2 regions of the Bacillus sp. FDAARGOS_235 genome follow, and region 1 is predicted to be linked to the other one. Evidence: riboswitches for the same ligand, from Rfam matches in the RefSeq annotation. Region 1 holds a riboswitch; the other holds the start of a gene.
The links. Region 1 has a riboswitch for thiamine pyrophosphate ahead of tenA (thiaminase II). Riboswitches for the same ligand answer to the same signal wherever they lie in the genome.
Positions count from the first base shown of each region.

Region 1 (16,536 bases):
TGATAAAGAATATAAAGAACTTGATGAACGATTTATAGAACTTACGAAACAGATTAAGGCGCTATAATTATTTAGGGGGATTAACATGGGAGCAGAGAGTTCAACTAAGTTATTTAGAATAGACTGTGGAGATATATATCTACAAGAGTTTACTATGAAAGATACTGAGAGTATTTATAAAATATCGAATCAACCGGAAATAGAAAAATTTTTGCCAGACTAGAAATCAACGAAAGAACAGAGGGTTAATTGGATTATCAATGATGAAATACCAGCAAATAAAGCATTTCTTGAGGCAGTGAAAACTACGAATAACATAGATAATCATATGTTAAAGCTAGGAATATTTAAGCAAGCTACAAATGAATTCATTGGATGGTGCTGCACAGGTATTAAAGAAGAACTCCCTTCACCAAACAGAGAGATAATGTATGCTATCTCAAGTGAATATCAAAATAATGGCTATGCTACAAAAGCGACTAAAGGCTTAATTGACTATTTGTTTAAAAAAACAAATGTAAATGTCCTCAACGCAATTGCTTTAATTAAAAATGTACCATCAAATAAAGTTATTGAAAAATGCGGATTTACTTATATGAGCCAACAGACGATAGAAAATCGACTATTTAATCATTATGTATTGAGTAAATCAGAGTGGATAAAAAATATAGCTCTTTGAAGGGAGCTATATTGCATATGAAATCAGTAATAAAGCTTAGAGCTAAAACTCTGAGCTTTTTTTCGTACTATATGATAAGTTGTTATTCATTGTTTTAAAGTTGTATAGTTATTCTTTATAATATATTGCATGTTGCTAATAAAGAATACAAGGTGTTTCAGCGAATAGAAGTAAGAAGCATTGTATTCCATACCACTATACAAATATTATAAGATAGATATACGTTGATTATATATTGGAAATAGATTTGTTATCAGTTTTTTTAGAAATCTTACAAGCGTGTAAGATAAATGAAAGATGAATCAATATGTGCTATAAGACAATTCATTTACACTTTATAGTGAGCAGCGGAAATGAAGGGAGAATATAAATGGAAATTTTACATGCAAAAAGTATTAGTAAAGTATATAAAGGGAAAATACCTTTTAAAGCATTGGTAGATATTGATTTATCAATTCAAGAAGGTGAATTTGTAGGAATTATGGGACCATCAGGTAGCGGGAAAACAACATTATTAAATATGGTATCTACTATTGATTCTCCTACATCGGGAGAAATATTAATAAATGGTACAAATCCTTTTCAGTTATCATCAGACAGTTTAGCTTTATTTCGTAGGAAACAATTAGGATTTGTTTTTCAATCATTTAATTTACTTAGCACACTTACAGTGAAAGAAAACATTGTATTGCCGATGACACTAGATGGTGTATCTGTACAAGAAATGAACAAACGAGTGGAAGATATTGCAGAGAAATTAAATATTGCAGATATATTGAGTAAAAGAACGTTTGAAATATCAGGGGGGCAAGCTCAAAGAACTGCAATCGCTCGTGCTATCGTTCATAAACCACAATTATTACTTGCAGATGAACCAACAGGGAATTTAGACTCTAAATCTTCAAATGATGTAATGGAGATGCTAGATACTCTTAATAAAGAAGAAAAAGCAACGATGATGTTAGTTACACATGATCCGTATGCAGCGAGCTTTTGCAGCAGAGTTATATTTATTAAAGATGGTCAATTATATAATGAAATTTATTGTGGTGAAAGCAGGCAAGCCTTTTATCAAAAGATTATGGATGTCCTTTCTTTGTTAGGAGGCAAAAGGCATGACTTTTCGTCAGTTCGCGTTTAATAATATTTTTCGTAATAAGCGTACATATGCTGCTCATTTTTTAAGTTGTACATTTTCTATTATGATTTTCTTTACGTATGCCCTTTTATTATTTCATCCTGATTTACAAGGGGAGTTGAAATCGACAAGTGCAACAATAAGTGCATTTGGTACATTAGGATTTACAGTTTCGCAAGGCTTGATATTTGTTTTTTCATTTTTCTTTATTCTATATTCAGTAAGTTCATTTTTAAAAACGCGTAAGAAAGAATTTGGCATTTTAATGATGCAAGGTATGTCAATGAGGCAGCTAAAGAAATTATTATTAATTGAAAATATGTTAATTGGGCTTGGGTCAATTTGTATAGGGATTTTCATCGGTCTCATATTTTCTAAACTAGTATTATTGATTAGTGCAAGTGTATTAATGATTAGTAATGGCTTACCTTTTTATATACCAGTGAAGGCTGTACTATTAACAGTCATCACATTTCTTTTCTTATTTTTAATCGTTTCGCTTGTTACTTTTAAAATGATAAAAGTAACGGAACTTGTGGAACTTATTCAAGCAGAGGAAAAGCCAAAGCCTGAACCGAAATTTTCCATTTTATTATCGCTACTTTCTTTAATTAGTATAGGCTATGGATATATTTCAGTATTTCGCTTTATCCCAAGTATTAATTTTATTACGCTCGGAATAGGTGTACTTCTAGTCATTATTGGAACGTACTTTTTATATACACAGTGTAGCGTGTATATATTGTATCTTGCTAAAAGGAGAGAATCTTTCTTTTTAAAGAGAACAAATATATTAACATTTTCAGAATTGATTTACCGTATGAAAGATAATGCAACGATGTTTTTTATAGTATCTATTATTTCAGCAGTTGCATTTACAGCAATAGGTACAACAGCCGCTCTTGGTAATAGGAATTTAGTGTGGATGACAAACCCATATACATTTCTGTATGAAAGCTCTGAAAACAACAAATTAGTAGATAAACATCTCTCTATTATAAAAAAACATCTCTCTGATGCAAATATTCCGTACCGAATGGCTTCATCTTCAAGTAAATTTACAGAAAGTAACGTAAATGTATTGAAATTAAGTGAATATAACGAACTTACGAGAGCACTAGGGTACCAACAAGAAACAATTGAAAAAGAAGATGAAATTTTACTAATTCCTGGGAGGGTGTCACAAAAACAAGAATTTAAAAATGGTGACTATAAAAAAAATATTGAAGTTATTCAAGGTGATTGGACAAAGACATTTCGTGTGAAAAAAACTGTTGGGGATTTAGTTTTACCACATGATTCTAGTAGTATTTATATTGCTGTTCAAGATCATGTGTATGATGAAATTCCTCTGACGAGTAATCCACAAGATGAAAATATTCAACATCGTACTTATGGATTTGTTGTAGATGATTGGATAAAAACGAAAGAGATTTCAAATCAATTAAAGAGTATACTCGATAAAGATCTCAGGGACAGAGATTTCTACTTTGAAGCTTTAACATTAAACTTGTTGGAGGCAAAGCAAAAGAATGGTTTATTACTCATGGCAAGTGTTTTAGTCGGAATCGTCTTCTTTACATTTGCTGCTAGTTTTATTTATTTCCGATTATATACTGATTTGGACCGTGATCAACAACAATATAAAATGATTTCGAAAATGGGATTAAGTAAACGAGAGTTAAAAAAAGTTGTAACGAGACAGTTAGTATTAATGTTCTTCTTACCAATTATCATTGCAGTGATTCATACTGTAGTTGCGTATACGGCACTGCAACAATTAGTCAGTTTTTCTATTTTAAACAGCTCGATCTTTATTTTAATTTCATTTATATGTATACAAGTTTTATATTTTTTTATCACTCGTTGGCGTTACCTACAAAAGCTTTATAAGACTATGGAGCAATAAAGTGAAACTTTAATCAGTGGGGGTTTCCTTCATCCCCCACTGATTATTAGCCTTCACCAATCGGGCTTTTGCGGGCAGTTGAGCCCCCACCTAACTTCTTTGCTCTCGCTGAATTTTGAGGTGGGGGTCTTACTGCCCGTTAATGCGAGATAGAGGATATTAACTAATAAAATTACAAAAAAACATGTAAAAAATGATATGAATTATGAAAGGAACCGTGATGAAAAGAACTTTAACTATTTTTATGTTAACTATAATACTTTTAATAAGCTTTAGTGCATGCTCTAAAAAGGACAACGCATTCCCTGCAAACGGTGTATTAATTATTGGAGATGAAAATAATATTTCACCAATTATTAATCGTTATCAGGAAATTACGAAAGAAAATGAAGTGTTTTCTGTGAAAAAAAGTGAAGTTGGAAATGGACATGTCTTAATTTTAAATGAATCTACAGCACTAGCGTTGATTAAAGAAAAAGTTTTTCGTAAACGAGATAATGACTCCGATTATATTATAGATACGTTACCGAAATTCCCAAAAGAAGGATCGCTACTGTTTACAAGTGAAGACGAAAAGACTATGAAAAGTATTAAAATAGAAGGAAAAGAGATTCCTGTTACATACGATAGTGACGCTTGGATAGGTAACAATCGTAAATATCCAACGCAATCGTATGTGATTGTAGCAAAAAATAGTGTATATAAGGAAATAAAAGCAAATGAAACGAAAATGCATCTTCTTCAATTTAAGAAATCTTTAGGTGACGAAAGGCCTAAAATGTCGACAGATAATACAATGGTTAATGAAAATGTCAAAGTAAAAAAGCTAATTAAAGGTTTGGAAGGAGAAGTATCTTTTCAGTTTGTAACGATTGGAGAAAAATCTTAAAAAAGAGTTCGAGGTTGATAGAAACTATATCAACCTCGAACTCTTTTTAGTTATATGCCATTTAGATTACATTACTTCATTTAATCGAGTCTCGTTTGTTTCCTCAATCACATTTGGGTTTTGAACCGAATTACTTTGAGCTTCTTTTTCTTTACGAGACTTTTGTAGCATTTCAAGAATGATCCATAATGGAACACCTTTATCCTTTAACATCTTCCATAAATCTAATTCGTTAAATTTATGCTCAGGCTGTTTCATTTCTTTTTCAGATGAACGAATATCGAACTTGATAGGATCATTTGCTTTCTTACCTTCAAGTTTAGTAGAAGAGATAGTATTATGCTCAAGGTTAGATGGAGTTATTTTAGTAGGTTGAGCTAATGTATGAATGTTTGATCCGATTTGCATGCTTTTTCCTCCTTTTCAAGCAATAAAATTAGTTTTCTTATGATTGTTAAATTCATGTAACATGAGGAAACTACATTCAATTATAAATTCAAATAATCAGATTTACAAGTTGTATTGTAAAAAGTAAATGTTTACTTGAATTAATATTTATCAACATTTGTGTATGTTTTCTATATATACAACGTATATAAAATACTTTACATTATGTGTAAGTTAAAAACTGAATGTGTCAATATTTTTCACGGAAAAATGAAAGCGTTTAATTAGGGGGAGAAAGTATGGGAAAGTTATTTTTAAAAGTATGTTTTTTCACATTAGTGACTGTTTGTTCATTCATAGCGAAAACAACTTACGCTGAAGAGAGGCAACAAAATAATTATCCTATCATTTTAGTGAATGGATTTGCTGGATGGGGTAGGGAAGAAATGTTAGGGGTAAAATATTGGGGTGGTGTTCATGATATACAGGAAGATTTAAAAAGAAATGGCTATACAGTACATACGGCTGCTGTTGGTCCTGTTTCTAGTAACTGGGACCGTGCATGTGAATTATATGCACAAATTAACGGTGGAATTGTAGACTATGGTGCGGCACACGCTGAGAAACATGGACATAATCGTTTTGGTAGAACTTATAGTGGATTTGCACCAAATTGGAGTGAAACAAATAAAGTTCATTTAGTTGGGCATAGCATGGGTGGACAAACGACAAGAACATTAGTGCAGTTATTAAAAGAAGGCAGTTATGAAGAAAAAGACTATGTGAAAAATCATCCGAACGCAAAGATATCACCACTATTTGAAGGCGGTAAATCGTATGTTCATAGTGTTACAACTTTAGCAACTCCTCATAATGGCACAACACTCGCGGACGGAAGTCTTCTATTGCCGTTCGTTAAAGATTTACTCATTACAGCTGCGAGTTTAGGAGGAAACAATAATTTATCATTATATGATTTTAAATTGGACCAATGGGGTATGAAAAAAAATGCTGGAGAGTCCTTCTTCCAATATGCTGATCGGATTTTAAATAGTTCAATTTGGGAAAATACAAAAGATATTAGTCAATGGGATTTAAGTACTGATGGAGCAAGGGAGTTAAATAGTTGGGTAAAGACGCAATCGGATGTGTATTACTTATCGTATAGTGGACATGCATCACAAGCAGCACCTATAACAGGTTTACAACTACCTCATATTACAATGAACAAAGTGTTAATGGGGAATGCATTTTTCTTAGGTTCCTATGCAAGATTTGAAGAAAATCGCCCATTAATTGATACATCTTGGTGGCAAAATGACGGTGTAGTAAATACAAATTCTATGATTGCGCCTTCAACTAGTATTGCTGTAAATAATAATGAGTTTTTACAGGTTGGTAAATGGAATCATATTGAAACGAAAGCAAATTGGGATCATTTAGACATGGTAGGACTAAGCGTTTCAGACACGTTAGGTTTTTCTAATATTCAAGAGTTTTATAGAACAGTTGCAGAAAAGTTATCGCGGTTACCGCAATAGTTAATAATAAAGCGCTCTCGATGGAATTCGGGAGCGCTTTATATTATATTGAAAGAGGGATATGGAAGAAAAATATGGGGGGATATTATGAAAATACAAGTTGTTTTATCAGGATACGGGACAGTAGGAAGAGAGTTTATAAAATTAGTAAACGAAAAATATTTATATATATACGAAACATATGGAATCCATTTAGTTGTAAGTGGCGTATTAGGTAGAAATATTGCAATACATAATGAGGAAGGTTTGTCTATTCATCATTTATTAATGTATGGTAGCGGTACTGCAGCAATTGAAAAGTATATAGAACATCACCCGAAAGACCGTGCAACAAGTGGGATAAGTGGTACTGTATTGGTAGAATCAACAGTTACAAATCTTAAAGATGGAAATCCGGGAAAAAAATATATAAAACAAGCGATTGAGAAACATATGGATATTGTTGCAATTTCAAAAGGTGCACTCGTTACTAACTGGAGAGAAATAAAGGCAGCAGCAAAAGAAGCGAATGTACGAATTCGCTATAGTGGCGCAACTGCTGCAGCACTACCGACATTAGATATTGGACAATTTAGTTTGGCTGGATGCAATATTGAAAAAATAGAAGGAATATTAAACGGGACAACTAATTATATTCTTACAAAAATGTATGAAGAAGATGTTACGTTTGAAGAAGCACTGAAAGAAGCGCAAAATAAAGGAATTGCTGAGACGAACCCAATATTAGATGTAAGTGGTTCGGATAGTGCGTGTAAATTATTACTTTTGGCAAACAGCTTGATGGGTGTTGAGAATATGCTTACTGATATGCATATAAAAGGAATCGAAAATGTTACAAAACAACAAATTCGACATGCTAAGGAACAAAACAATTATATTAAATTAATAGCTTCAGCATATAAGGATATGGATGGTAAAGTGAATCTTAATGTAGAACCGCTTGAAATACAAAAAGACCATCCACTAGCAAAAGTAAATGGAACTGAAAAAGGAATAACATTCTTTACAGATACAATGGGACAAGTTACTACAATTGGTGGAGCTTCTAATCCACGCGGAGCCGCAGCAGCTGCTTTAAAAGATGTAATTAACTTATATCGTAGAGATTTATAGAAGTAAAACTCACACCTTCAAAATTCGGATGGAGAAAAAAAGTTAGGTGGGAGCCTTTTAGCCCATATATGTCCGATTCGGGCTAAAAATCGGTGGGGGATGAATAAAATTCCCACGGATTAAAGTTTCACTTTATAAGACCGTACCGCTGTTAATAAAAAATACATATGTAGTGGACCTTTTGAGAATGAAATAAATATGCAAAAATAATTGCAGGGGGTAAGAAATTGTTTAAAGATTTTAAAGTTGTAAAAGATCGTCCCGTTTATATTCAATTAAAGGATTATTTTAAAAAGATGATTATGAAAGGGCATTTGCTCGGTGATCAAAAGATCCCATCAACAAGGGAACTGAGTGAATTATTATCAGTGAGCAGAAATACAGTACTCTCTGCTTATGCGGATTTAGAACAAGAAGGACTCATTTATGCAGTAAAAGGAAAAGGGAATTTCGTTGCGAAGGTGGATATATCTAACACTTCGTCTGTTGAAATAGATTGGAAAAATAAACTTAATACAGTTACCACATTAGCGGATGAATTAGACTTAATGAAGCATGGAGTCCGCTGGGAAAAAGGAATGGTTGTTTTTAATAGTATAGCCCCGGACGAAAAGCTATTTGATGTTGAAAATTTCAAAAGAGCTTTTCTTACTCGTATGTCCATTGAAGGGGATATCGTATTGAACTATGGATATGCAAAAGGTTACCGCCCGTTAATGAAATATCTACTTCATTACATGGAAATAAAAGGTGTAGATATTTCGAACAAAGATATTTTAATTACAAATGGATTTACAGAAGGATTAGATATTGTACTATCTTCCTTAGCGAAAAAATCAGGGCGTGTGATTTGTGAGAATCCAACTCACCATGCTGCATTGAAACTTTTTCGCTTACATGGACTTGAAGTTCATGGGATAGATATGAATGATGATGGTATTGATACGACTGAAGTAGAAAAAAGTTTACGTGAAAAGGATTTTGATTTTGCGTATTTAATTCCTTCTTATCATAATCCAACTGGTATTGTTACAAGTTCGGAGAAAAGAACGGAATTGATGAGGTTATTTTCGAAATATAAGGTTCCTATTATAGAGGACGGATTTAATGAAGAATTACGTTATTCAGGTTCACATTTATCGCCACTATTAACTTTTGCAGGGGCTGGTAATAATGTGATTTATATTAGTAGCTTTTCGAAGGTACTTTTCCCTGGTTTACGTGTAGGGTGGATTATTGCCGATAAAGAACTGATTCATTATTTAGAAAGTGTTAAAAGAGCAAGAACCATTCACACATCTACGTTAGATCAAGCTGTTTTGTTTCAATATTTACATGAAGGATATTTTGAAAAATATTTAAAAAAGGCAAGATCTGTTTACAAGAAAAAATATGAGTTAGCCGTTGGGGCTTGCAATCAGTACATTCCGTTTAAAAGGATGACTGGAGATGGCGGACTTCATTTGTTTATAGAGTTGGAAGAGAAAATTCACGCTCGCACACTTTTACAAAAGTGTTATGAGAAAGGTGTAACGTTTTCTCCTGGAGATGTTTTTTATTCTGATGGAGGGGGAGCGAATACATTCCGCTTAGGTTTTTCACGTTTGAAGGAGAAAGAAATAGTTAGTGGGATTCAAATAATTGGTGAAACTTTAAAAAATGAAACTTGGAGTTGAGAAAATGAGAATTGGCGTTATTATGGGAGGAGTATCCTCTGAAAAACAAGTATCAATTATGACTGGAAATGAAATGATTGCACATTTAGATAAAAATAAGTATGAAATCGTTCCAATTACGTTAAATGAAAAAATGGATTTAATTGAAAAAGCGAAAGACATTGATTTTGCATTGCTAGCATTACACGGAAAATACGGAGAAGATGGTACGGTTCAAGGGACGCTTGAGAGTTTAGGTATTCCATATAGTGGCAGCAATATGTTATCTAGCGGTATATGTATGGATAAAAATATTTCGAAAAAGATTTTACGTTATGAAGGAGTAGAAACACCAGATTGGATTGAACTTACAAAAATGGCGGATCTAAAGCTTGATGATTTAGATAAGTTAGGATTTCCGTTAGTGGTAAAACCAAACTCTGGCGGCTCGAGTGTTGGCGTAAAGATCGTCAATGATAAAAATGAATTGATCTCAATGCTGGAAACTGTATTCGAATGGGATTCTGAAGTAGTAATTGAGAAGTATATAAAAGGTGACGAGATTACTTGTTCAATTTTTGATGGTAAACATTTACCTATCGTTTCAATTCGACATGCAGCTGAGTTTTTTGACTACAATGCAAAATACGATGATGTTAGTACAATTGAAGAAGTTATTGAACTTCCAACTGAAATTAAGGAACGTGTAAATAAAGCGTCATTGGCTTGTTATAAAGCATTAAAATGTAGTGTTTATGCAAGGGTTGATATGATGGTGAAGGACGGAATTCCATATGTAATGGAGGTTAATACATTACCAGGGATGACCCAATCAAGTTTACTGCCAAAAAGTGCAGATGCCGCGGGGATTAATTATAGTAAACTATTAGATATGATAATTGAAACTTCATTAAGAGTGAGGAAAGAAGAAGGTTTTTAAGATAATTATACAATTAAAACTTTTGATAGTTCCACGAAGTATGCTATGATAATTACAATACGACAACTAAATATTTATCCACTAGGGGGGCCTTTTGTAGGCTGAGATCAAACATAATTTTGAGACTCTTAGTACCTGATCTGGTTAATACCAGCGTAGGGAAGTGGGAAGACGATTATATTTAAAGAATACATTAATATTGTCTATTTCACTTTCTTTACGCCTGTAAAGAAAGTTTTTTTTGTTTTACAGATTTAATAACTGTGGATAAATACATATATTTTATACATTATTGGAGGAATTTAAATGACTTTTTCACAAACATTACGTAAAGAAGTAGATTCTATTTGGGAGGCAAGTTTTCATCATCCTTTTGTAAAAAAACTTGGTGAAGGTACGTTAGATTTGGCAAGTTTTCGTTATTACGTACTTCAAGATTCATATTATTTAAGTCATTTTGCTAGAGTACAAACTTTAGGAGCTGCAAAGGCTCTTGAATTAGAAACGACAGCTCGCATGGCACACCATGCTCAAAATACATACGAGGCAGAATTATCATTACATGAGAATTTCGCAAAGAAATTAGGAATTACGGAAGAAGAAAAAGGTCATTTTATCCCTGCCCCAACTGCATATGCGTATACTTCACATATGTACCGTGCGGCGTATGAAGGGCATTTAGGGGATATTATCGCAGCAATTTTACCTTGCTACTGGCTATATTATGAAATTGGTGAACGTTTAAAAGAATGTCAGCCAGAAGAGCCGATTTATAAAGAGTGGATTTCTGCTTATGGATCTGATTGGTTCCGTACTTTAGTTGAAGAGCAAATTACACGATTAGATACTATCGCTGAACTAGTGACAGAGTCTGATCGGAAGCGTATGAAACAGCATTTCATTATTAGTAGTCAATATGAATATTCATTTTGGGAAATGGCTTATACATTAGAAAAATGGCCAGTGGATACAGAAGTAAAAGATGTAATTGGATAAAGAGTAGAGGTATTGTTATACATATGTATGGATAATACCTCTTTATATGATTTCAAAAAAGGGGTATCGCAAAAAAGACGTATCAATCTAAGTGCGTCTTTTTTCAATTTTCTTCAATTAGCAATTTCATGGAGAGCTTGCTGAAAAAGTAGAATGAAAAGCCCTAATCAGGGCTTTTTTTGTAGGAATTTCTTAACCGTCATTGAGTCCTGTCACTAGTAGGTGTTTTGACGCTACGACGGACTAAATCGATTATTCGGCTAGTGAAGTATATAAAAAAGTTAGGAATATCTGAAGGTGCTCTCAGAAAGTATATGGAAGTGTTATAACGAGAGGCATTTACAGTACAGAAAAATCTAAGCGGCATACGGGAATACGTAGGATACGGCATCATGGTTATTGAGAAATGAATTGAACTTAGTAAGCATGAAGATATGACGCAAGCATTCACATTTTATAATTTCTATTTATAAAAATGAGCCCATAGTAAAAATAGGTATATGAACAAGGTGCACCGTCTAGTGATAGGTCATACTTTATAGGTGTACGTATTGAACTTAGTTTATAGCGTTATTTCTACTTAGATTTAACGAACAGAAATATTGGAAAGCATCGATGAGGTTAAAGTTTATAAACGGAGGTCATGAAAATGAATAAGTTTCAACAAGAACTACAAGCGTTAAGCCTTAATGATTACCAGTCTGGAAATATTGTGTATTGGGACCAGCAAAACCAATATCCATACTACTATTTTGAAGATGCTGCTCGTCGCTGTGGCGGTTGCGGTCGTTGTGGCGGTTGTGGAGGTCGTTGTGGTGGTGGTGGATTCCGTTGTGGTGGATTCCGTTGTATTGGTTGCTTCGGTTGTTTTGGTTGTGGCGGCTGTGGCGGCTGTGGCGGTTGTTCAAATTGTTTTAATGGTTTTAATGGTACCACTGATACTACTGGTACTATTGTAACATATGAATATTGATAAGAGAGAAAAGGAATCTACTTTGTAAAGCGTTATACAATTTTATAAAAGAGATAAATCAAAACACACGTAGCATCTTTTAATTTAGAGAGATAATTTATCCAACCTTTTATAAACATTGTGACTTTATTTCAAATCAAAAATCGAATGTCTTTTTATGTTTTATACTCTTGACGCACTCTTTGACTTTTATAAGCAGATTTATTGCACCAGAACCAAAAAGAAGAGCTGCTATCAGCCCTTCTTTCTCTTTTCTTTTTAAGATTGTAATTCTTATAGCCTGTATAATATCTGTCCATAAATGCAACCATGTCACCAAAGAATCCCCATTTACCTACATTTATCCAACCTTTAACAACTGCCGATTTTAATGCTTTTTTCCCCGCATCTTTACGATCTTTTGCTGTTATATCTGATTTTCTGCTCATTCTCATACTTTATATGAAATATGTGAAAATCAGTATGAATGGTGGAAGTGAGCGCAACTTTAAAAGCTATTTATTGGGATTAACAAATTTAATAATCTATTTTTATTACTATTGATTAATTTTGAAACGTAACAAAACTACGTAACTGTTTGTATAAAATGCACTGCTCTAGTATTGAAAATTTAGAACATGGAATAGGGTGCTTTGTTTCTACAAGCTGTTTTTGTTTTACTTCATATTACGATTTATAGACCGGGAATTACACTTTAAATGTTTATTACTGTAGCAGTTATGTTTCTTTCACTAATAGTGTTAGTGGATGTACCAATTCCCGTGGCATTCAGAGATAGCCTGTATACATAAGTACCAGGGGGAGGCGTATCTATCCAGACTATTGAAACGTTGTGTGTTAAATTTGTTGAAACATTTACTGGTTATTAAATATCTTCTTGAAGCTCCATCTGAACCGCAATAGTAAAGACGCCTCTTTTTAGAGCGAGAATTGAAGATACAGTAAATTCTGTAAGGGGACTTAGGGAAACATAATCAGATCTGAAAACTCCTTCTAACTTTACTATTTGATTAACGCCTACACTAATAGCTGGTAATACGAGGTTAGTTGGGCTAGTTGCAGGAATATGACTTTGGTTAAATGTAACTGAAACAATGCCAGGTGGTCCGGTGTTACCGGTCGGTCTAGTAGGGAATTGAAAAGGTTGCATAGGTGGGAGTGTTGGTCCAATCGAATTCTGGTTTAATGCAGCAGAAGATAAAAACTCGTCCAATATAATTCACCTCTAAAAAATTTATATTACTGATAGTAAATGTAGGCGTTGAGCAAAGTGACATGGACAAGCGGTTGTATGTTAAAAATTAAACAAAATAGTTATTTTATTAAAGAAAAAACATGCACAAAAATTGCGCATGTATAATAAAAAGCTATTTCTTGTCTATGTAAATATATGATTGGCTTATACAAACCGTGAGTGTGTTTGAGAAAAATGGTTATTTATTAACAAATATAAAGAGCGCTTTTAAGGCGCTCTTTAACCAAAACTAATATTAAAAAAGAATACCGCATGATATTTTATGTATGTTCTTAATAAATGTGCGGTTTTTAAACAAAATCCTTATTTTATCTTAAATAAAAAGAGCACACATATAAGCGTGCTCTCAAATAAGAAAGGTAGAATGCTATGAATGGAAAGCCTCGATAGAATAACATATACTTGTCCGGTTTAAATGTGAGAAGTTTTTAATAAAAACGCTATTTTAGTAAGGAACAAGTTTAAAAGGCCCTGATTGACACAGGACCTTTTAAAAGGGAACAACACTTGACATGTTAAAAATTATGACTGAAAGGTATTTTCATATTACCATTAGTGGGGTTTTAATTCCAATAATGGTTGTTGAGAAATAAAACCTTTATTTTGCACAACAAAGCAGCTAGCTGAAGTAGCTAATTGCTTTATTGTACAATTTTAGAAGTTCACTGGATACAGATATATGTTGTAACAAATAGTTACATCTATGGTATAAACAAATACCAAAATATTATGCAGGAAAGAAAACTAAATTAAAACTTCATTTTATAAAGAGAGAAGCACAAAATATTATATGTGTATCCAGTCAATTGAGTGCGTTTTTACTAACAAAGAGCATCTAGCAAAAGCTAACTGTTCGGTTCTCCAAGGGGGAACAAGGAGAAAGTAACTTAATGGGTTGTCTACATTATTGACGGAATCTGGAGGCTTATTCGGTCAAATAAAAAAGGTACTGTATATAAGTGCACTTTGGACCAAGTTTTTTATGGTAACAGTTATTGGTATTATGTGTAAGAACTAACGCGTATCTTGAAAATAATGATTATTTATTTAAATGTAAATTCATAATTAGAGTAGAATCGCATCAATACGCTCGCAGTTAACTACAGTGATATCTCCGTTTTCATCTATAAATGTAGCAAGGCGGGATCTATTATGGAATCCTACAAATATAGAAGCTTTTAATATTGTGCCGTTAACTAACAGCTGTTTTATTTTTTTTCCTAAGTAATATGTTTCTAAAAGATAGCAAATATTTTTAGAACTCTCTTTTTGGGTTGGGATAAAAGAACGTCGGTTATTTGGAAGAGATGTTAGATTAGGATTGAATACTTTGGGAGTAATAGCATAGTTGATGAAAACTGACATTTTTCCGGCTCCTCTATTTTATAATTTATATTGAAATATGCTGTGTGAAATAGGGCTTTTTTCAAAGCCCCATCTTTACTCTACTCAGCTTCAATTCTAAGCGCTTGAATATCACGACAGTCCAAAACAATTATAGAGCCAGGTTCTGTTGTGTTATCCACAAATGTTACACAAAAATTATCTGGATTAAAGTTAGTAAAAATAAGATCCTCTAGTGTTGTTCCTGTAAGGAAAACATCTACTTCTGTACCTAACTGTAATCTTTCTAATTGTTCGCAAACACATTTTGTATGCTCAGCCATATAAAAACACCTCCTTTTCTCAAATTACTATTAATATATGTATAAATTAAATAGAACGATTGGAGTAATAGCTTAGTAATATTAATTATTTTGCTAGTTAATATTTTTATAAAATAATCCTTTGAAATGAATATCGTCCGGCTAGAAAACTAGAGGACACCAATTCATTAAAGCAGCCAGCCATTAAAGCTGTTTTAGGAATAGGTGTCCTTTTTATTTTGAAAAGGGAGATGGGGAAATGAATGTGTTAAGAGATCAATTAAGTGAATAGAAAAAGTAATCGAAACAAATAAAGAAGAAAAAAAATATAGAGTTCAAGTGGTTGTGAGATAAATTGAAAATAGAAATTGATAATTAAAAAGATAAATAATTAAAAATTTGGATGTAGTGAATGCAAATGAAATTAAAATTAAAAAGGTATAATTTTAATTTTTAAGTTAAGTATAGAAAAGAAATGAATCATCTAGATATAAAGAAAGGATGGATTTTTGCAATGAGCTCAAATGAATCAAATTTCAGTTTTACCAGTAACAAAGATATTGTAAAGTACCTTAATGTAAGAAAAGACCCTGTTGATTTAAGAGACAAAATATTTCGGAGTTACTTGTTTAGTAATGAGGCGGATTTGCCAACGCAAGTCGATCTTCGTCCTAAAATGTCAGGTATAGTAAACCAATGGAATATAGGTTCTTGTACGGCGAATGCAATTGTTTCAGGGTTAAGAGAATACCTATTATTACAATCAGGTCGTCCATTTACTTGCTTATCTCGTTTGTTTTTATATTATCATGAGCGAGAAATAGAAGGACATATTCAGGAAGATAGCGGAGCGAATGTTCGTGATGGTATGGATGTTCTTAAAAAAATTGGGGTATGTCCTGAAGAGGATTTTCCTTATACTGAGAATTTTAGAGATAAGCCATCACCAAAGGCTGAATCAGATGCAACGCTTTATAAAATTGGAACCTACCATCGTATTCAAGATTTATCGGGATTAAAGGCTGCACTTGCCCATGGATTAGTTGTTGTACTTGGATTTGCTGTGCCAAAATCTTTTATGTCAGAAGAAGTTAAAAAGACTGGTATAGTTCCGGTATCAGGAACAGATGATGTAATTGTTGAAGATGGTCAACAGGCAGGACATGCTGTTTGTGCTGCTGGATATGATGATAATAAGAAAACTGTTATTATTCGAAACAGCTGGGGAGAAGAGTGGGGAGATAAAGGATATTGTTATTTCCCATATGAATTATTTGAAAATGGAATTGTACAAGATATGTGGACAGGTCGTTAATTAGATAAAGAAGTGGAAGTATGGAAACAATAAAACACGTTATACATGTTACGGGTAGTATAAAAGAGCTTGAAAAAGATGTGGAAATAAAGGGAGTCAG
Region 1 is NZ_CP020437.2:454,245-470,780, reverse strand. It holds gene abc-f (ribosomal protection-like ABC-F family protein) at 1-67, shown strand, start outside; partial or broken gene A6J74_RS04125 (GNAT family N-acetyltransferase) at 86-679, shown strand; gene A6J74_RS04120 (ABC transporter ATP-binding protein) at 1,050-1,820, shown strand; gene A6J74_RS04115 (ABC transporter permease) at 1,795-3,726, shown strand; gene A6J74_RS04105 (lipoprotein BA_5634 family protein) at 3,947-4,615, shown strand; gene A6J74_RS04100 (DUF3914 domain-containing protein) at 4,682-5,023, opposite strand; gene A6J74_RS04095 (esterase/lipase family protein) at 5,302-6,543, shown strand; gene A6J74_RS04090 (homoserine dehydrogenase) at 6,631-7,656, shown strand; gene pdxR (MocR-like pyridoxine biosynthesis transcription factor PdxR) at 7,884-9,332, shown strand; gene ddlB (D-alanine--D-alanine ligase) at 9,337-10,251, shown strand; TPP riboswitch at 10,325-10,430, shown strand; gene tenA (thiaminase II) at 10,558-11,247, shown strand; gene A6J74_RS04070 (heterocycloanthracin/sonorensin family bacteriocin) at 11,897-12,220, shown strand; gene A6J74_RS04065 (hypothetical protein) at 12,376-12,648, opposite strand; gene A6J74_RS04060 (exosporium leader peptide-containing protein) at 13,086-13,433, opposite strand; gene A6J74_RS04055 (hypothetical protein) at 14,541-14,840, opposite strand; gene A6J74_RS04050 (hypothetical protein) at 14,921-15,142, opposite strand; gene A6J74_RS04045 (C1 family peptidase) at 15,636-16,436, shown strand.

Region 2 (16,536 bases), 2.1 Mb from region 1:
GACATTGAATAAAACATGGTACTACGCAGGAAAAACAGGGGTAGAGGCGATAGAATATAAAAAAGAAGATAGTCAATGTAGAATGGAGAAGAATGGAGGGGATATTGAACAAAAGTGCATTGTTACTTTAAAAAATTATCGTAATCATTCACAAGCATTAAAAATTGTTTTATATGATAATGCAACAGAAACTTCCAAAAGTTATCCAGTACCGAAACCAGTCTATTTACAAAAACATGAGACAAAACAATTGGAATTTCAAATTCCTGTTGCTTATAATAGCGGTATTGAAAAAGATAAAGTACCAAATATTAAATTACATTCATTGCATAAAAATGATGAGAAATACAATTAATCCGTAATTGAAAGTTTATGAGTAGGAGCAATAATTTGAAAAGATATAGAAAATCAACTTGAATCATCCAACATGCTGCGAGGTAACGGCATATTGGATGATTTTTTATTTTATCCCCTTTTTTACGTATGAAAGGGTGGGATACTTTGTTGAAAACGAAAAACATTGCAAGGATCATATATAGTTTTCACTTTACGTAATCTGTGAAAGTTAGAGCCATAGTAACTAGTTTGCCAATTTTTAATGTCGATATCGGGCCAATTGACATAATCACCTAGTGTATAAGGATATAAGCTTTCTCTTAAATCTTTAACCCAGCGTATATTTCGATTTTCTTCATCATCGCATTTCCAAGAGGTAATGTATTCTTGCGCAATAATTGCTTTGCGATGGAAATAAGCTGTTTCAGTAGGCGAAATATTTTCCACAGCACCTACGAGCGATTGGTGCCAAATACTCGCATCTTTATTTGGTGCATGAGAAAGAAAATATTGCATAATCTGAATGCCTTTAAGAGGGATAGGTTTATATACGTAGGAACCGGACCGTTTGAAGTTTTCAGGGATGTTGCCACTGTTAAAAAATTCAACAGCCTTTATATAAGGAACTTCATCTATAAAGAGAGAGGGGGTACCAGTTTCAAGAAGCGGTGATAATAAGGAATGGAGTTCAGAGGGAGAGCCAACAAACTCACCTTGTGCTTCAATTTTATTTTGTTGCTTTGCGAATAATTCAATTGATGAAGTGAGACGTTCATCTATATAAGGCGCCCAGTTTTGCCAAGCTTGAAATGCAGCGATAAAATCTTCCCATTCCCATGTGATGGAGAAGATTGATACATTTTTTATAGGATGTACTCGAAAAGTTAAAGAAGTAACAATTCCGAAGTTTCCACCACCACCGCCGCGGCACGCCCAAAACAAGTTAGGGTTTTCTTGTTCGTTTGCACGAATGATTTTTGCGCCCAATTTACCGCATGCTTGTACCATTTCAACTTCTACTAATTGATCACATGTTAATCCAAATAAGCGTGAAAGCATACCGATACCACCACCAAGTGTTAATCCAACAATTCCAACACTTGCACTTGTACCAGCCGGTATTGTAACACCATAATTCCAAAGTTCTTTATAAACCGTACCAAGATTTGCACCAGCTTCAATTGTTGCTGTTAATTTATTTGTATTAACAGTAATGCGATGCATTTCACTCACATCAATAATAAGTCCTCTATTTAAAAGAGAAAAATTTTCATAGCTATGACGTCCGCTTCTTAAGCGAAATGGTATATGACGTTCACGTGCCCATTTTAAGGCATTACACACATCATTTTTATTTTGGCAAAAAACAATAATACAAGGGAGTTTTGGAATACTTAAATTTAAATTTATTCGGGCTACGTCATAGTCAGGATCTGAGGGAACAACGATACGACCTGTTAATTTTGTTTGTTTCAATTTATCACTCCTTTCTAAAATAAGCAGTGCTTTTTATTAATATATGAAAAGCGTATGTAACGTGCGTGGACAAGAGCAGGTAAGAATGAGATTTACCTTTGTGAGAAATAAATAAAGTGAAGGCTAATAATCAGTGGGAGTTTTGTTCCTCCCCCACTGATTATTAGCCTTCACCAATCGGACTTTAACGGGCAGCCCGATCCCCGCCGAACTTCTTTGCTTTCGCTGAATTTTGAGGTGGGGTTCTTACTGCCCGGCCAATAGCGGGATAAAGCATAAGAATAAGGAATCTACATAGAGTTCAATGAAAACAGTTGCAAACTATTCATATTTTGTTATGATAGTGTTACGAAAACGTTTGCATAAAATTTCCGATGGGATGCAAAAGGAGAGAATGACTATGAATAAGACATGGTGGAAAGAAGCAGTTGCTTATCAAATTTATCCACGAAGCTTTATGGATTCAAATGGTGATGGTATTGGAGATTTACAAGGTATTATTGCAAAGCTGGATTATTTAAAAGATTTAGGTATAGATGTAATTTGGATTTGTCCAATGTATAAGTCTCCCAATGATGATAATGGTTATGATATTAGTGATTATCAAGATATTATGGATGAGTTTGGTACAATGGCGGATTTTGATGCTTTATTAGATGAAGTTCATAAGCGTGACATGAAGCTTATTATTGATTTAGTTATTAATCATACGAGTGATGAACATCCATGGTTTATTGAATCTCGTTCATCTAAAGACAATCCGAAGCGTGATTGGTACATTTGGCATGATGGTAAAGATGGTGCGGAACCAAACAACTGGGAAAGTATTTTTAATGGTTCGGCATGGGAATATGATGAAGTAACAGAACAATATTATTTACATTTATTCTCACGTAAACAACCAGATTTAAACTGGGAGAATAAAGAAGTTCGTGAAGTGTTATACAATACAGTTAATTGGTGGCTTGATAAGGGAATTGATGGTTTCCGTGTTGATGCAATTAGCCATATTAAAAAAGAAGATGGCTTCAACGATATGCCAAATCCAAAAGAATTAAAATATGTACCATCTTTTGATAAACATATGAATGTGGATGGTATTCAACCTTTATTAGAAGAGTTAAAAGAAAATACATTTTCTAAGTACGATATTATGACTGTTGGTGAAGCGAATGGCGTTAAGATTGAAGATGCTGAGCTTTGGGTTGGAGAAGAGCAAGGTAAATTCAATATGGTATTCCAGTTTGAACATTTAAGCTTATGGGATGCAGAAAAGAAGAAAGACCTTGATGTTGTAGGATTGAAAAAGGTATTAACGAAATGGCAAAAAGGATTAGAGAATAAAGGATGGAATGCTTTATATATCGAGAATCACGATAAGCCACGTATCGTTTCAACGTGGGGAGATGATAAACAATATTGGCGTGAAAGTGCAACAGCTCTAGGAGCGATGTATTTCTTTATGCACGGTACACCGTTTATTTATCAAGGACAAGAAATTGGTATGACAAATGTTCAGTTACCAAATATTGAAGATTACGATGATGTAGCAATTAAAAATTTATATCGAGAGAAAATTGCAGAAGGCGTATCACATCAAGATATGATGGAAATTATATGGGCTTCTTGCCGTGATAATTCACGTACACCTATGCAGTGGAACGATGAGATGAATGCTGGTTTCACAACAAATGCACCTTGGTTTGGCATGAATCCAAATTACGAAGAAATTAATGTTGAAAAGCAAAAAAATGACGAAAAGTCTATTTTCAATTTCTATAAGACAATGATTGCCTTGAAAAAAGAGCACGATGTATTGAATTATGGTACGTACGATTTACTTTTAGAGGACGATCCACAAATTTATGCATATACACGTACGTTACAGGATGAAAAAGTCATTGTAATTAGTAATATCTCAAAAGAGGAAGCTGTGTATAATGAGCCTTTATTCGCACTAGAACGCAAACGTTTGCTTTTAAATAACTATGAAGTTGCGGAACATGAACAATTAACTACAATCACGTTAAAACCTTATGAAACAAGGGTTTATCGCATTTCATAATACAAAAAGATGCTCCTTGAGCATCTTTTTTTATGAAAAAAAATAAATTTCTATTGCAATGTGAAAACGCTTTTATTAAAATAGATTTATGAAAACGGTTGCGTAACAAAAAAGATAAAGCAATATGAGGAATCGTTTTCATAAGAGAAACAGAAATTATAATTTAAATCATTATGTTGTTATAAATAAAGGGGAGGAAGAACAGATGAAAATTACGTCTTTTGATTTTTGGCAAAAGTTCGGGAAAGCATTATTAGTTGTTGTAGCTGTAATGCCAGCAGCTGGTTTAATGATTTCCATCGGTAAGCTAATTGGAATGTCTGCTGGGGATATTAACGCAGTTCATACTATTGCTCGTGTAATGGAAGACATCGGTTGGGCAATTATTACAAATTTACACATTTTATTTGCAGTAGCAATTGGGGGATCTTGGGCGAAGGATCGCGCAGGTGGTGCATTTGCAGCACTATTAGCATTCGTCTTAACAAATCGAATTACAGGAGCAATATTTGGCGTAAACGCTCAAATGTTAGCGGATTCAAAAGCGACAGTTTCTTCAGTATTAGCAGGAGATTTAGTTGTAAAAGATTACTTTACTTCTGTACTTGGTGCACCAGCATTAAACATGGGAGTTTTCGTAGGTATTATCACAGGTTTCTTAGGAGCTACTTTATATAACAAATACTATAACTATAATAAACTGCCACAGGCATTAGCATTCTTTAATGGAAAACGATTCGTACCATTCGTTGTAATTGTTTGGTCTACAGTCACTGCGATTGTATTATCACTTTTATGGCCATTTATCCAAAGTGGATTAAATGAATTTGGTCGCTGGATTGCAGCATCTAAAGATAGTGCGCCAGTTGTTGCGCCATTTGTATATGGAACGTTAGAACGTTTATTATTACCATTCGGATTACATCATATGTTAACGATTCCGATGAATTACACAGAGCTAGGCGGAACATATACGATGTTAACTGGCTCAAAAGTTGGACAAATTGTAGCAGGACAAGATCCATTATGGCTTGCATGGATTACAGACTTAAATAATTTATTAGCAAGTGGAGATACGAAAGCATATAACGATTTATTAAATAACGTTGTACCAGCTCGTTTCAAAGCTGGACAAGTTATCGGCTCAACAGCAGCGTTAATGGGAATTGCTTTTGCGATGTTCCGTAATGTTGATAAAGAAAAACGTGCAAAATATAAACCAATGTTCTTATCAGCAGCATTAGCAGTATTTTTAACAGGTGTAACAGAACCAATTGAATTCATGTTCATGTTTATTGCACCAGTACTATATGTTGTATATGCTATTACAACAGGACTTGCATTTGCATTAGCAGATTTAATCAACTTACGTGTTCACGCATTTGGATTTATTGAGTTAATTACTCGTACACCGATGATGGTTAATGCAGGACTAACAAGAGATTTAATCAATTTCGTTATCGTTTCATTAGTATTCTTCGGTCTTAACTTTACATTATTCAATTTCTTAATTAAAAAGTTCAATTTACCAACACCAGGACGTGCAGGTAACTATATTGATAATGAAGATGAGTCATCAGAAGGAACAGGAAATGTACAAGATGGTTCATTAGCAACAAAAGTTATTGATTTATTAGGTGGAAAAGAAAATATTGCTGACGTAGATGCTTGTATGACGCGTTTACGTGTAACAGTAAAAGATTTAGATGTTGTTGCACCAGAAGCGCAGTGGAAACAAAATGGTGCTTTAGGACTAATCGTAAAAGATAAAGGTGTACAAGCAGTATATGGTCCGAAAGCTGACGTATTAAAGTCAGACATTCAAGATATGTTAGGTGCGTAATAATATGAAATTGCTAACTTTAAACTGTCACTCTTGGCAAGAAGAGAATCAAATGGAAAAGATAAAATATCTTGCTAAAGTCATTCAAGAAGAAGAATACGATGTCATCGCATTGCAAGAAGTCAGTCAGTCGATACAAGCTGAAAATGTATGCGGTAACAAGAAAAAAGATAATTTTGGACTTTTACTATTAGAAGAGTTAAAAGCGTTACATGTAAAAGATTACAATATTACTTGGGATTTCTCTCATATTGGTTATGATGTGTACGAAGAAGGATTAGCGATTATAACAAAGCATACTATTATAAAAGAAGATACGTTCTTTATATCAGAAAATAAAGATACAACGTATTGGAAAACACGTAAAATTGTAAGTGCAACAATTGCTTATAATGGTAAGGATATAACGTTTTATTCTTGCCATCTAGGTTGGTGGAATGATGAAGAAGAATCATTCCAAGGTCAAGTCGATCGTTTGATGGAGCGTGTAGATAGCAATGAGCTTTCCTTCTTAATGGGGGATTTTAATAATAATGCTCGTTTGCAGGGTGAAGGTTATGAATATTTGATGCAAAAAGGTTTGTACGACACATACGAACTAGCGATAGAGAAGGATGAAGGAACAACTGTCCAAGGCGAGATTGCTGGTTGGGATGAAAATAAACATAATTTGCGAATCGATTTAATAGTGTGTAACCAAAGTAAAAGAGTTCGTTCTTCAAAAGTTATTTTTAATGGTACAAACCGAAATGTAATTTCAGATCATTTCGGTGTAGAGGTTCAATTAGATATATAATAGAAGAAATCCTCACAGGTAATAAAAGCTGTGAGGATTTTTTTTAGGAATACAAGTATTTCCAAGAGAAAATACTTGTATTTTTTATGACATTTCCTATATATTTGTTATTATTGAATGTAAAACTAATTTGGTCATTTTGTATGCATACTTTTTTTACTTCGTTATATAATGAAGTAAGTGAAATATTTAATGGAAAAAATAGTGTGTTTTCGTTTAATCCACGATGTAGAAAGTGATATAATTGCAAAATGTATGTATCATTTTCTAAAGAAGGAAAAATATATAATTAGGTGATAACTTCTATGAAACAAATTTGGCGTATTTATAAGACAGATTTACGGAATGTAGCTAAACATTGGGCTGCAATTGTTATTGTTTTAGGGTTAATGATTTTACCATCGTTATATGCATGGTTTAACATTAAAGCTTCTTGGGATCCATATGGAAATACAAAAGAAGTTCCCATTGCAGTTTCTAACCAAGATGCAGGCTCTAATTTAAGAGGGAAAGATATCAATATCGGGGACGAGATTGTAGATTCTCTTAAGAAAAACAAAAATCTTGGCTGGAAATTTGTAGATGAAAAACAAGCAATTTACGGAGTTGAGCGTGGGGATTATTATGCGAGCATTACGATTCCGAAAGACTTCTCTGAAAAAATTGCAACTGTTCTGGATGAAAATCCAAAGAAACCAGAACTGGATTACTATGTGAATGAAAAAGTAAATGCGATTGCACCGAAAATTACAGCAAAAGGTGCATCAGGTATTACAGAAGAAATTAGTAAAAACTTTGTTAAAACAGCAAACGGTGAGATTTTTAAAATTTTCAATGACCTTGGAATCGATTTAGAAACAAACTTACCAAGCATCGAGAAAGTAAAAGATCTTGTATTTAAGTTAGAAGCGCAGTTCCCAGAAATGAATACACTTATGGATAAGGCGTTAGATGATGCGACTCGAGCAGAAGATGTTGTGAAAGTAGCACAAAAAGAGTTACCGGTTGTAGAAAGTGTTATTAATGATGGGCAAGAAGCGTTAGGGAATTTAGATAAGTTCTTTGCAAACAACGATCAAACATTGCAAAATGCTCCTGGGACGATACGAAATCATTTAACAACGGCTAAAGATGTAATGGACAAAGCAAATACGTTTACGAACTTTTTAATGAATCCAGGGATAGACCTTTCTGGTATGAAGGGATTACCTGAGTTTCCAGCGCGTCCGGACCTTTCAAAGTTGAATGATGAAGGTTATAAAAATATTGCAAGAAATATTAATCAAACAGTGAATAATGTTTTGAACTCGGCACGTGCAGGAACAACATACGGGAAAAGTGTTGTAAACGGATTGCAAAATGGTCAGTTTGATCCAGAAAAGGCAAAGCAAGATCTTAATGCGGTTTCTGAAAATCTTCAAGGTCGTACAGATAGTGTTGCATACCTTATTAATGTATTTACTGAACTTCAAAAATCGGCTACGACTGATTTTGGTCAAAGCTTTTTCCAAGGGCGAGTGGATCGCTTAACTAAGCTGAAAAGCGGTATGGAAAATGCAAACAACGGTATTAAAGATATTGTAAATGTTATTGGTACAGGACAAGAAGTAAAGAAAGATGTAACAGATGCAGCAAATCAAAAATTAGATGCAGCAAATGGATTAATTGATCAAGCGGAAAAAGATTATAATGAAACATTTGTAGCAGATTATAAAAAAGCAGTTAGCACAGTTGATCAAGCGAAAGCTGATGCAAATGGAGCATACGATACTGTGAAAAATGAATATGATAAGGCAAAAAATACTTTTGAAGGTATTATAGCAGACGTAAATAATAGAGGTGTTAATGGATTAGATAGCACAAAAGTATATTTAAACGATTTAAATGGTCAATTACAAGCTACTAAGAATCTAATTGGTGATGCGATTCCGGTTCTAGAAAGCACAAATAAGGTATTAGCAGATGTAAATAGTGACAAAAACCTTAATAATGGAATTGCAAAATTGAATAAAGCACAAAATGCTGTTCAAAAAGGTATAGATGCAACAAATAAGGCAACTACATTAATTAACAATGGACAGAAGCCTACAAAAGAGGTTGTAGAAAGTATTAATGAAGCAACTAAAAATGCCTCAGCTCAATTAGGAGATTTCTTAGCAACATATGATTCAGAAATCGTTCCAAACTTTAATACAGCAATTGAACGTACGAAACGTATGTCTAAAAACACAACTCAAATTTTAAGCGAAGCAGACAAAAAGCTTCCAGATGTTAAAAAATTACTAGAAGATTCATCAAAAGGCTTAGTAGACGGTAGAAAGAAATTAGCAGACATTAAAGCCGAAATGCCGGAGACTGAGAAAAAGATTAAAGAATTAGCAGATAAAATTCGTGATTTTGAATCTGAAGAAGATTTAAAAGACATCATACGCCTATTGAAAAATGATGTTGAAAAGCAAAGTGATTACTTTGCAAATCCAGTAAATTTAAAAGAGAATAAATTATTTGCGATGCCGAACTACGGTTCAGCGATGTCACCATTCTATACAGTGCTTGCATTATGGGTAGGCGCATTATTAATGGTTTCATTATTAACAGTAGAAGTACATGAAGAGGGCGCAAATTATAAGAGCCATGAAGTTTACTTCGGACGTTTATTAACATTCTTAACGATAGGTCTTTCACAAGCGTTTATCGTATCAATGGGAGATATATTCTTACTCGGTACGTACGTAGTCGATAAATTCTGGTTTGTGTTATTTAGTTTATTTATTGGTGGAGTCTTCGTTTGTATCGTATACTCACTCGTTTCTATTTTCGGAAACGTTGGGAAATCGATGGCGATCATTTTACTTGTACTGCAAGTAGCAGGGTCGGGCGGAACATTCCCAATTCAAATGACACCGGCGTTCTTCCAAGCACTTTATCCGTTCTTACCATTCACGTATGCAATTAGTGCAATTCGTGAAACAGTGGGTGGAATGCTTTGGGATATCGTAACGAGAGATTTACTTGTACTAAGTGCTTTCGTAGTAGTTATGATTGTTGCTGCATTATTACTGAAAACACCAATTAATAAATCAAGTGAAAAATTCGTTGAGAATGCAAAAGGAAGTAAAATCATTCACTAAAAAAAGGTTCCTACCTCCGGTAGGAACCTTTTTGTTTAATCAAATTTTAATTTCTTTAATGCTTCTGCGAACGGGTTATTTAATGGTTCTTCTTCTTTGTTCTGTTGTTTCATATATTTTTGAACGTCACGCTTATCAGCTTTGTTTCCAGATTCTTTTTTACGTCGCTCCTGGAATGTCGATAATTTTTCGCGATAGCCACATTTACATGCAAAGATTTGACCTTCACCCTCACCACGTAGTTCTAGTTTCTTCTTACATTGTGGACAACGAGCGTTTGTTGTACGAGATACATTTTTACGATGACCACATTCACGGTCTTGGCAAACGAGCATTTTTCCTTTTTTGCCGTTTACTTCTAGCATTGGTTTACCACAGTCTGGACAAGACTTCGTTGAAATGTTGTCATGTTTATATTTTTTATCACTTGATTTAATTTCAGAAACAATTTCTTTCGTATAGTTCTTCATTTCAGAAATGAAGACTTCTTTTTTCAGTTTACCCTTTGCGATAGCCTCAAGTTTTTGTTCCCATTCACCAGTTAGTGTAGGAGATTTTAACTCTTCTGGTACTAAATCAAGTAACTGACGGCCTTTTGATGTAATGTGAATATCTTTACCACGCTTTTCAAGTAAAAATGAATTGAAGAGTTTGTCGATAATATCTGCACGTGTCGCTACAGTGCCTAATCCACCAGTCGATTTTAACGTATCAGCAAGTTGTTTATTTTGCGTATCCATATATTTTGTAGGATTCTCCATTGCTGAAAGTAAAGTCGCTTCATTAAATCGTGCAGGAGGCTTTGTTTGACCTGATGTTTGCATAATTAACTTTACAGCTAATGTATCACCTTTTTCAATGTGAGGTAGAAGCTGCTCTTTTACGTCATCAGTTACATCATCGTCTTCAAAGCGATTTTCGTATACTTCTTTCCAACCAGCGTGTAAAACCGTTTTTCCGCGTGCAATGAACGTTTCATTACCAACTTTTGTGCGTAACGTTAGTTGCTCGTATTCGAATGCAGGGAATAAAACAGCTAAGAAACGTTTCACAACTAAATCATAAATTTTACGCTCTTTATCTGTAAAGGATGAGAAGTTAACGTATCCTTCTGTTGGAATAATTGCGTGATGATCGCTTACTTTACTATCATCAACAAATGATTTATTAGGCTTAATTGGCTTTTGTAGTACTTTATGTGCTAACGGACGATATTCCCCGACACCGCACGCTTTTAGACGTTCTGGAAGTGTTCCAACGATATCAGATGAAATGTAGCGTGAATCTGTACGAGGATACGTTAACACTTTATGTTGTTCATATAATTTCTGCATAATGTTTAATGTTTCTTTAGCAGAGTAACCAAACTTTTTATTTGCATCACGTTGTAATTCAGTTAAATCGTAAAGACCAGGAGAGAATGACTTCTTCTGTTTTTTATCAATTTCCACAACAGTGGCATTTTGTTTATCTAGATTTTTTACAATACCATCAATTTTTTCTTTATTAAAACTACGGCTATTACCGTTTGCATCTTGCCAAGTTAGTTTTAACTTATCAGTTGTTTGAGCTTCGATACCGTAGTAAGTTTGAGCTTTGAAGTTTTTTATTTCATCTTCACGACTAGCGATCATAGCAACAGTAGGTGTTTGTACACGACCACAATTTAGTTGAGCGTTAAAGCGAGTTGTTAAAGCTCGAGTCGCGTTAAGGCCGATATACCAGTCAGCTTCTGAACGCGCAACTGCTGAAGCGTATAAATTGTCATATGCCTTACCTGGTTTTAAATTTGCAAAACCATCTTTAATTGCTTTATCGGTTACAGAAGAAATCCATAAACGTTTAATTGGTTTATTCAACTTAACTTTATCGATAATCCAGCGTGCGACTAATTCGCCTTCACGACCTGCGTCTGTAGCGACAATAATTTCATTTACATCTTTTCTAAGTAGCTGGCTTTTCACAGCATTAAACTGTTTACCAGTTTGTTTAATAACCGTTAATTTCAAACGCTCCGGTAGCATCGGTAAGTCTTCTAAATTCCACTTTTTATATTTCACATCATAGCTTTCTGGATCTGCTAATGTAACGAGATGACCTAAAGCCCAAGTTACAATATATTTACTACCTTCAAGATAACCGTTTCCTTTTTTATCACACTTCAGTACACGAGCAATATCTCGCGCAACGGAAGGTTTTTCAGCGATTACAACGCTTTTTGACATATTAAAAACATCCTTTCAAATTTCCATAAGTTAAATATAGCATACATTTTCTTGAGATTCAGTTTCGCTCGAGGTTTGAGCTGTTTTAGTGGAATGAACAAAACTCCCACTGATTAAAGTTTCACTTTATACGGAAAAGTAAAGAACTTGTTATTTTACTAGAATAAGAGTAGACTTTGAAGTAGATGAATAAGAAACACATGGGAGTTTGTGGATGCAAACTGAGAGTATGACTAATCCGTCATTGACCATTTGAACCTGTTGGATAATGCCAGCGTAGGGAGAGTGTAAAAGCACATGTTCAGGCACTTTGCATACGCGCAAAGTGCCTTTTTGTGTATCTCCCATCATTATAGTTAGGAGATGAAAAGGATGAATATGAAAGAAATTAGTAAAGTAGTGGATTTAGTGAGGGAATCTAATCCGCTCGTTCATAATATTACAAATGTTGTTGTAACAAACTTTACAGCGAACGGTTTGTTAGCACTAGGGGCATCGCCTGTAATGGCGTATGCAAAAGAAGAAGTAGCAGAAATGGCTAGCATTGCGGGAGCGTTAGTATTAAATATGGGAACACTTCGTCCCGAGGAAGTAGAAGCGATGTTACTTGCTGGTAAGTCGGCTAATACGAATGATGTACCAGTATTGTTTGATCCTGTTGGCGCAGGAGCAACATCGTATCGAACAGAAGTTGCGAGACATATTCCAGCTGAAATAGATCTAGCGATAATTCGTGGGAATGCAGCTGAAGTAGCTAACGTTATTAATGAGAGATGGGAAATTAAAGGGGTAGATGCTGGTACTGGAAATGGCAATGTTGTAAATATTGCAAAACAGACAGCAGAGGAATTGAATACAGTTGCGGTCATTACTGGAAAAGAAGATGTCGTTACAGATGGAGAGCGAACGATTCTTATTCGAAACGGTCACTCTATTTTAACAAAGGTTACTGGAACGGGTTGTTTACTAACTTCTGTAATAGGAGCATTTATTGCGGTAGAAAAAGATTATGTAAAGGCAGCAGTAGCAGCAGTAACATTTTATGGTGTAGCTGCGGAACTAGCAGCTGCTAAGACGGTAGAAAAAGGGCCTGGTAGTTTCCAAATTGAATTTTTAAATCAATTAGCGAATACAACTTCCGGTGATATTGAGAAGTATGGGAAGATTGAGGAGTTAGAGTAAGGGGATGAAACACATGATGCGCATTGAAACCAAGAAAATGTCTAACCTATTACAAGTGTATTTTATTATGGGAAGCAATAATTGCATGAAGGATCCGTTAGCTATATTGAAAGAAGCGTTAGACGGTGGAGTGACACTTTTTCAATTTCGTGAAAAGGGAGAAGGGACTTTAACTGGAGAGGATAGAGTGCGTTTTGCAAAGAAATTGCAGGCGCTTTGCAAGGAATATGGTGTTCCTTTCATTGTAAATGATGATGTAGAATTGGCCGTTGAATTAGATGCAGATGGTGTTCATGTAGGACAAGATGATGAAGGGATTACATCTGTTCGTGAAAAGATGGGAGATAAAATTATCGGTGTATCTACACATACAATTGAAGAAGCAAAATGGGCGATTGAAAACGGAGCTGATTATTTAGGAGTTGGCCCTATTTTCCCAACGAGTACGAAAAAAGATACGAAAGCTGTTCAAGGAACGAAAGGTTTAGCTCATTTTAGAGAACAAGGAATTACAGTGCCGATTGTTGGTATCGGTGGGATTACAATTGAAAATACTGCTGCCGTTATAGAAGCGGGTGCGGATGGTGTTTCAGTTATTTCTGCAATTAGTCTAGCGGATTCTGCGTATGAAAGTACGAAGCGATTAGCTGGGGAAGTAAATAAGTGTTTGTAGATAAAAGACCATGTAGTATGAAAATACTACGTGGTCTTTTGTCGTATAAAACAAAATATGCCGCCTAAACTAGTATGTATAAACATATATTGTTTCGGAGGCGAAGGCATGATTGTATTTCAGGATATTATAGCTGCTTATGAGAAAATGAAGGGCATTGTACATATGACCCCATTAGATTATTCAAGTACATTTAGTGAGTTATCACAGAATGAAGTGTATTTAAAGCTGGAGAATTTACAAAAGACAGGCTCTTTTAAAGTACGTGGTTCTTATAATAAAATGGTTTCTCTTGAGAAAGGTGATTTAGAAAATGGTGTTGTTGCGGCATCTGCTGGAAATCATGCGCAAGGAGTCGCTTATTCTAGTAATATGCTTAGTATTCCTTGTACGATTGTGATGCCAAAAGGTGCTCCGTTAAGTAAGGTACTTGCGACAAAAAAGTACGGTGCACATGTAGAATTACAAGGTGATGTATTTGATGATGCATTAGCTTATGCACTAGATTTAAAAGAGAAGACAGGAGCGAAATTTGTACATCCATTTGATGATGAAGCAGTAATTGCTGGTCAAGGTACAGTCGGTGTGGAAATATTACAACAGCTGGAAGATGTAGAGGCTGTTATTTGTCCTATTGGAGGTGGAGGATTAATTGCAGGAGTTGCGATGGCAATTAAAGAACAAAAGCCATCAGTGAAAATATATGGGGTGCAGACACTTGCTTGTCCGGGAATGAAACAGTCACTTGAGGAAAAGAAGGTAATAACAGTAGAGTCGACGCCAACTATGGCGGATGGAATCGCGGTTAAAAGGCCAGGTGATTTGACTTTTGAACTTGTACAACGTTATGTGGATGATGTGTTTTGTGTAGATGAAATGGAAATTGCACGAACGATGTTAATGCTTCTTGAACGGAACAAATTGTTGGTTGAAGGGTCTGGTGCGAGCTCATTAGCTTCTTTGCTTTATCACAAAGTCCCAATAAAAGAAAAAAAGGTCGTATCCGTACTAAGTGGTGGAAATGTCGATGTAAACTTTATTTCGCGTATTATTGAGCATGGAATGGTTGAAGCAGGACGCTTCATTCACATCGCGACAATGATTAAAGATAAGCCAGGCTATTTGCATCATTTGCTCGAGATTGTAACAAATTTTGAAGCGAATGTATTAAATATACATTTAGAACGGATTGGTACAAAGGTATTTCCAGGATATGCGCAATTGCACTTGTCATTAGAAACGAAAGATAGAAATCATATTGAAGAAATATTGAGTGGTTTAAAAAAGAAAGGGTATGTTGTAGAAGTTATTGATTGAAAAAATTAAACAAACGTTTAATTAAAAAAGCACAAACCCTTTTAAATTATAGGTTTGTGCTTTTTATTTAAAACATAATTGAAATTAAGAGCATTCCAATTCCGATAGAAGTAAAGGTTGCGATTAAGCCGGGAATCATGAAGCTATGATTTAAAACGTATTTACCGATACCTGTTGTACCAGTGCGGTCGAAGTTAATGGCAGCAACAATTGTTCCGTAGTTTGGAATGAAGAAGTATCCGTTTACTGCAGGGAACATAGCAATCAGTAATGCTGGCGGAATACCAAGAGATAGTCCAAGTGGCATTAAGGCACGAACTGTTGCTGCTTGGCTGTACAGTAAAATAGATAGAATGAATAATGCGATAGCAAATAGCCATGGTGCACTTGTAACTAAGTGCTGAATTGATCCTTGAATCATATTTAAGTTTCCGTTAAAGAAAGTATCTCCCATCCAAGCGATACCGAAAATAGCAACAACCGCTGTTGCTCCAGCTTTAAAGACGTTACCAGACACAATGCTTTCTACATTTGGTTTACAGAAAATAATAATAAGAGCTGCGATGGTTAACATAACCATTTCAATTGTGTTTGGCATGGAAAGACGAACTAGCTTCCCGTCAACCATCCATCCTGGACGAAGTGCTTCAAATGAACCAAGAAGTACGACAAGGAAAGTTCCTACTAGGAAAAGAATAACTGATAATTTAGCGCCTTTTACACCTACAAATTCTTTTTTCTCTTCAAGCTTAGGAATCATACCTTCTTTTAATCGTTTTAAGTATTCAGGGTCTTCATTTAGTTCTTTCCCCATTTTACTAGCAACGAATGCAGCTACCATACAAGCGATGAAAGTAGAAGGGATACTTACTTTTAAAATATCTAATAAAGTAATTTTATAGTCAGCTAACATTGCTAAAAGGGCAACTGTAGCAGCTGAAATGGGACTAGCTGTAATTGCTTGTTGAGAAGCAATTACGGCAATTGACATTGGTCGTTCTGGTCTAATTCCTGATTCACGAGAGACTTCTGCGATAACAGGAAGTACAGAATAGGCAACGTGACCAGTGCCAGCACATAGTGTGAATAAATAAGTAACAATTGGAGCGAAAAATGTAATGCGCTTTGGATTTTTTCGTAAAGCTTTCTCAGCTAGATGCACAAGATAGTCCATTCCTCCAGCGGCTTGTAAAGCACCAGCAGCAGTAATTACTGCTAAAATCATAAGCATTACATCGATAGGAGGAGCGGTTGGTTGCAAGTGGAAGACAAAAACGAGTATTGCCATACCAACTCCGCCCATTACTCCTAAGCCAACTCCGCCTAGGCGTGCACCAATAAAAATGCAGAGTAATAAGGTAAGAAATTGTAGCCAAAACATGATAAATTACCTCCGAAATTCATAAGTTAAGATATATTCGAATAATTTAATTTAAATGAAAATTAGTGAAATATCCGAAGGGATCTTTGATTTATATACGTTTTTTATTAT
Region 2 is NZ_CP020437.2:2,504,934-2,521,469, reverse strand. It holds gene A6J74_RS14815 (hypothetical protein) at 1-355, shown strand, start outside; gene A6J74_RS14810 (FAD-binding oxidoreductase) at 478-1,812, opposite strand; gene A6J74_RS14805 (glycoside hydrolase family 13 protein) at 2,213-3,877, shown strand; gene A6J74_RS14800 (PTS transporter subunit IIBC) at 4,083-5,720, shown strand; gene A6J74_RS14795 (endonuclease/exonuclease/phosphatase family protein) at 5,725-6,516, shown strand; gene A6J74_RS14790 (YhgE/Pip domain-containing protein) at 6,822-9,647, shown strand; gene topB (DNA topoisomerase III) at 9,683-11,872, opposite strand; TPP riboswitch at 12,063-12,172, shown strand; gene thiM (hydroxyethylthiazole kinase) at 12,245-13,054, shown strand; gene thiE (thiamine phosphate synthase) at 13,068-13,727, shown strand; gene ilvA (threonine ammonia-lyase) at 13,836-15,044, shown strand; gene A6J74_RS14765 (anaerobic C4-dicarboxylate transporter family protein) at 15,112-16,425, opposite strand.
Region 2: linked by a shared signal. The riboswitch ahead of thiM (hydroxyethylthiazole kinase) and the one ahead of tenA (thiaminase II) in region 1 are both predicted to bind thiamine pyrophosphate.